2 regions of the Kitasatospora sp. NPDC086791 genome follow, and region 2 is predicted to be linked to the other one. Evidence: riboswitches for the same ligand, from Rfam matches in the RefSeq annotation. Region 2 holds a riboswitch; the other holds the start of a gene.

Region 1 (4,550 bases), on a different contig from region 2:
GCGGTGCGCGCGGGTGTCGGCCGGGAGACCGGGCACGAGGTCATCAAGGAGCACGCCGTCGCCTCCGCGCTGGCGATGCGCGCGGGCGCCCGGGAGAACGAGCTGCTGGACCGCCTGGCCGCCGACGAGCGGATCCCGCTTGACCGGGCCGCGCTGGACGCGCTGCTGGCCGACAAGCTCTCCTTCACCGGTGCGGCCGGCGCCCAGGTCGCCGAGGTGGTCCGTCAGGTGGAGACCGTCGCGGCCGCCTACCCGGAGGCCGCCAAGTACGCGCCCGCCGACATCCTCTGATCTCGGCGAGCCGCGCGCTCGGGTGCGGATCGCCTGCTGCGCTTCGCCTGCTGCGCTTCGCCTGACGCGCTTCGCCTGACGCGCGTCCCGTGGTGAGCATTGTGCGATGTGCATTCCCTGAAGCGCAGTCGAGTTGACGTGGTGTCAGCTTTCGGGCGAGGGCCCCGCCGCCGGACCGGTGGCGGGGCCCTCGTGCGTGTGGACGTGGCCCGGGTCGAGCGGCGGGGTGGTGCCGCAGATCCACTCGCAGTTCGGCTCGGCCACCGGGTGGTCCTCGGGGGCGAGCACATTGCCCCGGACGGTGGCGAAGGCGATCAGCCCGCCGCCGGCCAGCAGGCCCGCGCAGATCAGCATGGCGGTGTGGAAGGCGGAGTCGACCGCGGCCGGCACCCGGTAGGCGTCGCCGCTCAGCCCGGCCAGCGCCGGGAGGGCGGCCACCGCGAGCAGACCGGCCGCGCGGGCGGCGGCGTTGTTGACCCCGCTCGCGATGCCCGCGTGGCGGACCTCGACGGCGGCCAGCACGGTGGCCGTCAGCGGGGCGACCAGCAGGGTCATCCCGCAGCCCATCACCGTGACGGCGGGCAGCACGTCCGTCCAGTACGAGGAGTCCGGGCCGATGCGCAGCATCAGCAGCACCCCGGCGGCGCACACCAGCGGGCCGACGGTGAGCGGGATCCGCGGGCCGATCCGCTTCCCGAGACGCCCCGCGCGCGCCGACAGCGCCAGCATCAGCACCGTGATCGGCACCAGTGCGAAGCCGGAGAGCAGCGGCGAGAACCCGGCGACGATCTGCAGCTGCACCACCAGGAGGAAGAAGACGCCGCTGAACGCCGCGTACACGCAGAGGGTGACCAGGTTCACGGAGGTGAACAGCCGGGAGGAGAACAGGCCGAGCGGCAGCATCGGTTCGGGCGTGCGGCGTTCGACGGCCACGAAGGCGGCGCCGAGCAGCACGCCGATCACCCCGGTCGCCCAGACCGTGGCGGACACGCCCTCGCCGGCGGCGGTCAGGGCGTAGGTGATCGCGCCGAGGGCGAGCGCGGCGAGCACCGCGCCGAGCACGTCGAAGCGGCCGGAGGCGCTCTCGTCCCGGCTCTCCGGTACGGACCGGGTGGCGACCGCGATCACGGCCGCGGCGAGCGGCAGGTTCAGCAGGAAGATCCAGCGCCAGCCGGGGCCGTCGACCAGCCAGCCGCCGAGGAAGGGGCCGACCGCGGCCGACACCCCGCCGAGGCCGGACCACAGGCCGACCGCCGCCGAACGGTCGTCAGGGTGGAAGACCGCCTGGAGCATGGCGAGTGAGCCGGGAGTGAGCAGCGCCCCGCCGATGCCCTGGACGGCGCGGGCGGCGATCAGCACCTGGATGGTCGGCGCGACGGCGCAGGCCGCGGAGGCGACGGCGAACCAGACCACGCCGATCAGGAAGACCCGGCGCCTGCCGTACCGGTCGCCGAGCGCGCCGCCGAGCAGGATCAGGCCCGCCAGGGTGAGTAGATAGGAGTTCAGCGTCCATTGCAGGGACGCCAGGGAGGCGCCGAGGTCGGCGCCGATCCGGGGCAGGGCGACGTTCACCACGGTGCCGTCGAGCATCGCCATGCTGGAGCCGAGCACCGTCGCCAGTAGTACCCAGCGACCCTGCGCGGTGCTCAGGCGCAGGGTGCCGGCCTCGGAGGTGGCCACGGCCCGATCCTGCGCCCCGCGGGGCGCACGTGACAAGGGTCACCGGCGGGTGTGTCGGTGGCGGGCGCTGCGTGAGCGGGCGACCGCGTGGCGTGGCCGACTTCGGCGCAGGGTCGTGGATCAGTGGCGCGGGGTGAATGGATTGTGTACACACCGTGCCGTGGTCCATTCGGAGGGTCACCGGACTTCCGGGGGTCGTTGCGGGTTCAAGAGATCGACATTGCTTCACCTGAACGGATGGGTTTTAGTTCAGCGACCGCCCGGCCAGTCCGGACGGATCCACCGGGTGGAACGCCAAGTCCTGCCGCTGCCCGGTGGTTCGAACTGAACTCTGTACGGCAGGAGCGGGGGACCCACAGGTAAGTCGCCGGACCGGAGTTCGCGCCTCAGGGCGCGGGCGTCCAGGACCGGCTTGGGGTGAAGCCGCGCATGCGGCCGGGCAACTCCAGCCCGAACCCGACAGCTCACCTCGCAGGCGTCGGAGAGGAAACTTCCATGCCTGCTCAGGCTCGTCGTATCGCCCTGCCCCGCGCCGCCCGCATCGGCATCGCCACCGCCGTCACCGGTGTCTCCTTCGCCCTTCCGCTCGTGACCGCGATGAGCGCCCAGGCGCACACCGCTCCGGCCGCCCCGGCCGCGCCCGCCGCGGCTGCTGCCGCCGTCACCGCCGGTACCGCTGGTGCCGCTGACGCCAAGCCGGCCGCGCAGGCCGCTCCGGCCGCCGCGGCCGCCACGTCCGAGAGCTACCGCGTCGTCAGCGGTGACACCCTGTCCAAGATCGCCGTCGCCAAGCACGTCGAGGGCGGCTGGCACGCGTTGTACGAGCAGAACCGCTCGGTCGTCGGCGCCAACCCGAACCTGATCTTCCCGGGCCAGCACCTCACCTTCGCCGGCCACGCCGCGGCGCCGGCCGCGGACACTGCCCCGGCTGCCCCGGCTGCCCCGGCTGCCCCGGCCAAGCCGGCCGCTCCGGCTGTCGCCGCCAAGCCGCAGGCCCAGGTCAAGACCGTGGCCGCCAAGCCGGCCGCCCCGGTGCAGACCCAGGTTCAGACCGCCGCTCCGGCTTCGGCCGTGACCGCCGCTCCGGTCGCCGCCACCTCCGGCTTCGTCGCGCCGCTGGCCAACCCGAAGCTCGGCACCGCCTACGGCGTGGCCGGCTCGATGTGGGCCTCCGGCCACCACACCGGCCAGGACTTCGTGGCCTCCACCGGCACCCCGCTGCGCGCCGTCGCCAACGGTGTCGTGGTCAAGGCCGGCAACGGCGGTGCCTACGGCAACGAGGTCGAGATCAAGCTCGCCGACGGTCACTACGCCGAGTACGCGCACCTCTCCGTGATCGGTGTGAAGATCGGTCAGACCGTCACCGTCGGCCAGCAGATCGGCCTCTCCGGCGCCACCGGCAACGTGACCGGCCCGCACCTGCACTTCGAGATCCGCACCGGCTCGGAGTACGGCTCGGACATCGACCCGGTCGCCTACCTGCGCGCGCACGGCGTCGCGCTCTGACCCTCCGGGGATCAGGTCCAGGGTTTCAGGAACCACCGCTGCCGCGGAGCGAATCGATCCTCCGGGATGGTCATGTCGGGTGACCGCTCGACCGGGTGATCGCCGTGCAGTGGACATGGGCGCGGGACACGCCCAGGCCGGCCCGGCTCGCGGGAATCACCTCCCTCGCGAGCCGGGCCGGCCGCTGCCGTTTCCGGGGAGCGGGGCGGTGGGGTGGCGGGGGTGGTGGAGGTGGTGGGGTGTGTCGGGTCAGCCGCGGTGGGCCGGCAGGCCGTAGTGGGCGGCGGTCAACAGGTCGTGCATCCGGTGCCCGAAGTCCTCGGTGTCGCCGGCCGGTTCGGGGAAGACCAGGCGGACGTCGCGGTGGCCGTCGGGGTGGTCCAGGCGCAGCACCAGGCCGTGGCGGTCCAGGGCGAGCGGACGGACGTCCGGGTTCCGGGCGAGCAGCGGCGGGTCGAGGAGGCGGGTGAGGGCCTCGACCGCGTCGGCGTGGTCGTCGGCGAAGTGGGTGAGCATCGCGGCCTCGTGGCGGGCCATCGGGTCGGGGGTGGCGCGGGCGAGGTCCTCGGCGGTGACCGCGCCGGTGCCGTACGGGGTGGCGAGGACGGCGTGGGCGACGTCGACGCGCAGGTGGACGCTGAGGCCGTCGTCGGCGAGGTGGGCCAGGTGCAGTCGGCCGGCCAGGGTGAGCCGGGCGCGGACGCGGTCCCGAACGGCGACCGGGGAGACGTCGGTGACGTCGAGGACGACGGCGAGGCCCTCGGTGGCGTGGGCGGCGGCCACGGTGAGCGGGGCGTCCAGCGGGGCGCGCATCCGCAGGCGGGAGCCGTGGACGGAGACCGGGGTGTCCAGGTCGTGGTGTTCGCCCAGGGCGCGGACGGCGAGCGAGGAGGTCGTGCTGAGCAGGCTCCGGATCCGTTCGGCGGTGCTGGGCTCGGGGACCTCGGTGTCGCCGGTGGGCAGGCTCATGGGCGGACCTCCAGTTGGTTAGGTGAGCCTAACCTAATGTTCGTGCGAGGGTTCGGCAAGCGGGCGTCGGGACGTGCCGGAGGGCCCGGACGCGGGTCCGGGCC
Region 2 (4,550 bases):
CGCCCGCGTAGCCGCGGCCCCAGGACTCGCGGCCGAGGACGTAGCCGAGCTGGGCGGCGCGGTGCTTCCCGAGGGTCAGCGAGGCGTGCCCGATCGGCGTCGCGTCCCGCGGGTCCGCCGCGTCGGCGAGCCTGGTGACGGCGAGCCGGTAGGTGTCCCGCTCCTCGGCCATCGCCTCCTCCAGGTAGAGCTCGATCTGGTCGGCGCAGGACTCGCGGTCGCACGGCTCGAAGGGCAGGTGACGGGTGACCTCCGGGTCGCCGAACAGCGCGTGCAGCGCGTCCACGTCGCCGTCGGTGTGGTGGTACTCGCGGATGGCCAGCCGGGGGCCGACGAGTCGTACGGGGACCATGGCTGCCGACCCTACCCGCCCCCGGCGACTACCGTTCGGACTATGAACGACGAAGACCTGCGGCTCGCCCCGCGCACCAGGGCCGCCGACCTGCTCGCCTGGGCGGCCGAGCAGGGCCGCACGCCGGTGGCCGAGGAGCCGCTGCGCGCGGTGCTGGCGCTGCTGGAGCTGGGCGGGAGCAGGATGCACGACGGCTGGCCCGAACTGACCTCCGCCGCGGTGGAGCACCTGCTGTACGAGCGGCTCCACCTGTACGTCCAACCCGGACCCGAGGAGGACCCGCTCGCGTACGGCGACGCCGTCCGGCTGCTGATCGACCACCAGCGGGCGGCCCGGCGGCTCAACGCCAAGCGCCAGGAACGGCTGCACGCGGAGGCCGAGTGGCAGGGCGAGGTCGCGGCCGGGCTGCTGCGCCGCGCCGACCTGGTGACCTGGCCCCGGCTGTACGCGCTGCTGCTGCACGCGTACGGGGTGGACGTCGCGGACGAGGCGGCCGTGCGGGACTGGCTGGCCGGCTTCGGCGAGCTCGCCGAGGAGGAGCGGCTGGCCGCGTACGAGGCGCTGGCGTCGACCGGCTGGCTGGACGAACCGGACGAGCAGGGCTGGGGACCGGGCCGGGTGCTGTCGGTCGGCATGGCCACGGACGGCGCGCGGCGGCTGCTGGAGCAGGGCCTGATGCGGCGCAGCTACCGCAACCTGGCCGAGCTGACCGCGCTCGGGCGGCCGATGCCGGACGAACTGACCGGGGACTTCGGGCGGTTCGAGGAGGCGGCGGTCGACGCGGCGCTCGACCTGTTCGGGGCATGGACGGTGCCGGGGCTGCCGCGACTGCTGGTGGAGGACTTCCCGGTGCTGGCGCCGGAGCCGGGCCAGGAGGAGATCGACGCGTACCTGGCGCAGGTGCCCGCGGAGGAGTGACGCGCGGGGCGCGACGTACGAGGAGCAGTGCGGCGCGATGAGTACGGCGCGCCGAGCCCTGTGGAGGAGCCCCCGGCCGCGCGGCCGGGGGCTTCCGGGTGTCCGCTACGGGTTGAGGCCGCGCTGCTGGAGCCAGGGCTCCGGGTCGACCGGGGCGCCGCCGCCGGGGCGGACCTCCAGGTGCAGGTGCGGGCCGGTGACGTTGCCGGTCGCACCGACCTTGCCGATCTGCTGGCCGGAGGTGACCTTGCCGGAGCCCTTGATGATCGAGGAGAGGTGGCAGTACCAGATCTCGGTGCCGTCGGGCAGCGTCTCGACGATCCGGTAGCCGTACGAACCGGACCAGCCCGCCGAGGTGATGGTGCCCTGGCCGAGCGCGTACACCGCGGTGCCGGTGTCGGCGGCGAAGTCCAGGCCGGTGTGCAGGTTGGCCCAGTAGCGGGCGCTCTGGCCGTAGTGGGCGGAGAGCCGGTAGTCCTTCACCGGGAGGGTGAGGGCGGCGGCCCGCTCGGTCTCCGCCTCGTCGGCGGCGCGCTTGGCCTCGGCCTCCTTGGCGGCGGCCTTGGCCTCGGCGTCCTGCGCGGCCTGCACGCGGGCGCTCTCCTCGGCGGCGGTGCGCTGGCTGTCGGCCTGCTGCTGGATGCGGGCGGCGAGCGCGAGGCCGGGGTCGGCGGAGAGGGCGACCGGGGTCTCGTCCGGGGCCTCGACGGCGGGGGCGGCGGCCGGGGTGGCCGAGGCGAAGCCGGTGGCGCCCAGGGTCGCGGCGACCGCGGTGACGCCGAGCAGCGGGGAGGCGCCGCGGGTCTGACGCGGCATCCGGTGCCGGTTGGTCTCGGCCTCGGAGCCGAAGGACTCGGGACCGAAAGCCTCGGGACCGTCCGCACCGGGGTGGTCGAGGAGCTGGGTACCGGCTGCGGGGCCGGCCGGGTGTGCCGGGGTGTGCGTCGACGCCACGGAGGCGCGCTCCTTTCCTTCCTTCGCGCCTACCGGGTTAGCTGACGGGTTCGGAGCAGGAAGGTCTCCTACGGCCGGGCCTGGGCCCCGCCGATTCACCCCAAGGAACGTGGTTCCCCGGCTCCCTGACCTGCCCGGAGGCCGGCCGGCGGGATTAGGCGACGGCGCACGGTGCCGTCTGGGTACGGCGTTGACAACCGCGCTGCGTTATCAAACGTTAATCCTAGGACGCTCCGATTCCAAGCCATCCGTCCGGTACGGCTGTGGAGCGGGTGATCGGACGTCAACGAACGACCCCCCGCACAAGCAGAGCACCCATCTGAGTACTCCTACTCATGTGCGACCCGACCGGGCGGCCGCATCCTGACGCCATGAGCGCACCGACGCAGAACCGCACCACCGCCGCGTACCACATCCAGGCCGTCCTCTCCTTCGCCGTGTCGGGCACCGCCCTCGCCGCCGGGATCGCCTACCTGCCGGTCGGCGGGTGGACGCGGGCCTTCCTCGGGGTCGGCCTCCTCTACACCGTCACCTCCGCGTTCACCCTGGCGAAGGTGATCCGGGACCGGCACGAGTCGAACGAGATCGTCAGCCGGGTCGACCAGGCCCGGCTGGAGAAGCTGCTCAGCGAGCACGACCCGTTCCGGGTCGAGGGGGCCTGAGGCGAGCCGCCCCCCGCCCTCCTCGCGTCGAGCGCCGCCCGCTTGACGGCTAAGGCTATTAGCATTAGCTTTATGGCTATCGGCAGCACGTCGATGCCCGCAGCGGCGGACCGAGGAGGCCCCCATGAACGCCACCGCCACCCCCGACACCCGGTACCTGACCCTCCCCGGCGGGCGGATCGCCTTCGACGACACCCGGCAGGGCGACGGCACCCCCGTCGTCCTGCTCCCCGGCATGCTCGACAGCCGGGCCACGTACCGGCACCTGCGCCCGCTGCTCGTCGCCGCCGGCCACCGGGTCATCACCATGGACCTGCGGGGCTTCGGCGAGTCCTCCATCGCCTGGGACGACTACGGCCCGGCCGCCCTCGCCCACGACCTCCTCGCCCTGCTCGACCACCTCGGCATCGAGCGCGCCGTCCTCGCCGGGAACTCCTACACCGGCGCCACCGTCGTCAAGGCCGCCGGGGACGCGCCGGAGCGGGTCGCCGGCATCGTCCTGATCGACGCCTTCGTCGAGAACCCGCAGCCGGGCGCCCTGATGCGCGGCGTGCTCCGCCTGATGAGCGTGGCGCTCGTCCACTGGCCCGCCTCCTGGGGCTTCTACCTGCGCCGGATGGCCTTCCCCGGCGCCAAGCCCGCCGATTTCGACCCGTACGTGGACGGGCTGGTCGCCGCCCTGCGCACCCCGGGCCGCAAGACCGCCACCCGCGGCTACGTCCGCGGGGACTCCTCCCCGGCCGGCTGGACGGCCGCGGTGCGGTGCCCGGCGCTCGTGATCATGGGCAGCAAGGACCCCGACTTCCCCAAGCCCGAGCTGGTCGCCGACCGGCAGGTCGCGGCACTCGGCGCGCGGAAGGCGATGATCGAAGGGTCCGGGCACTACCCGATGGCCGACAACCCGCAGGCCACCGCGGCCGCCCTGCTGCCCTTCCTCGCCGAACTCGCCGAACTCGCCTGACTCGCCTGACTCCCCGCCCGACTCCCCGCCCGACTTCCGTACGGAGAACCCGAAGCCATGCCGCGCATAGGACTGACCCCCGGCCAGGTCGTCGACCACGCCCTCGCCCTCATCGACGAACAGGGCGCGGAAGCACTGACCCTGGCCGCGGTCGCGGCGCGGGCCGGGGTCGCCACCCCCTCGCTGTACAAGCACGTCAGCGGCGGCCTCGCCGAACTGCGGCGGATGATCGCCGTCCGGGTGACCGAGGAACTGGCCGACCGCCTCGCGGACGCCGCGGTCGGCCGCAGCGGGGACGACGCCGTCGCCGCCCTGCTGCGCGCCTACCACGCGTACGCCACCGAGCGCCCGCACCGCTACAACGCCCTCCCCCAGGCCCCGCAGCACGACGACGACCTGACCCGGGCCGCCACCCGGCTCGTCGGCGTGATCACCGCCGTCCTGCGGGAGTACGGCCTCGACGGCTCCGAGGCGATCCACGCCGCCCGCACCGTCCGCTCCCTCGCCCACGGCTTCGCCTCCCTCACCACCGCCGGCGCCTTCCGACTCGCCGAAGACCTCACGACCACCCAGGACCGCCTCATCAGCACCCTCACCACCGGCCTCCGCGCCTGGCCCGCCTGACGAGCCGCCCACGGGCCACGGGACGTCGGCCCGGCCGACTTCCCGCGCAGGACGTCGCGGACGACGTGGCGATGCCGCC

Evidence for each region. A riboswitch is a leader RNA that binds a small molecule or an ion and turns the genes downstream of it on or off. The one in region 2 is predicted to bind cyclic di-AMP.
Region 1: another riboswitch for cyclic di-AMP. It lies ahead of AB0Q99_RS20495 (LysM peptidoglycan-binding domain-containing M23 family metallopeptidase); the one in region 2 lies ahead of AB0Q99_RS15980 (M23 family metallopeptidase).

The regions. Positions count from the first base shown of each region.
Region 1 is NZ_JBFBOC010000014.1:116,739-121,288, reverse strand. It holds gene purB (adenylosuccinate lyase) at 1-291, shown strand, start outside; gene AB0Q99_RS20500 (MFS transporter) at 436-1,971, opposite strand; cyclic di-AMP (ydaO/yuaA leader) riboswitch at 2,284-2,464, shown strand; gene AB0Q99_RS20495 (LysM peptidoglycan-binding domain-containing M23 family metallopeptidase) at 2,467-3,477, shown strand; gene AB0Q99_RS20490 (DUF2470 domain-containing protein) at 3,727-4,446, opposite strand.
Region 2 is NZ_JBFBOC010000009.1:229,052-233,601, reverse strand. It holds gene AB0Q99_RS15990 (GNAT family protein) at 1-352, opposite strand, end outside; gene AB0Q99_RS15985 (hypothetical protein) at 395-1,270, shown strand; gene AB0Q99_RS15980 (M23 family metallopeptidase) at 1,376-2,224, opposite strand; cyclic di-AMP (ydaO/yuaA leader) riboswitch at 2,237-2,395, opposite strand; gene AB0Q99_RS15975 (YiaA/YiaB family inner membrane protein) at 2,596-2,886, shown strand; gene AB0Q99_RS15970 (alpha/beta hydrolase) at 3,011-3,847, shown strand; gene AB0Q99_RS15965 (TetR-like C-terminal domain-containing protein) at 3,905-4,471, shown strand.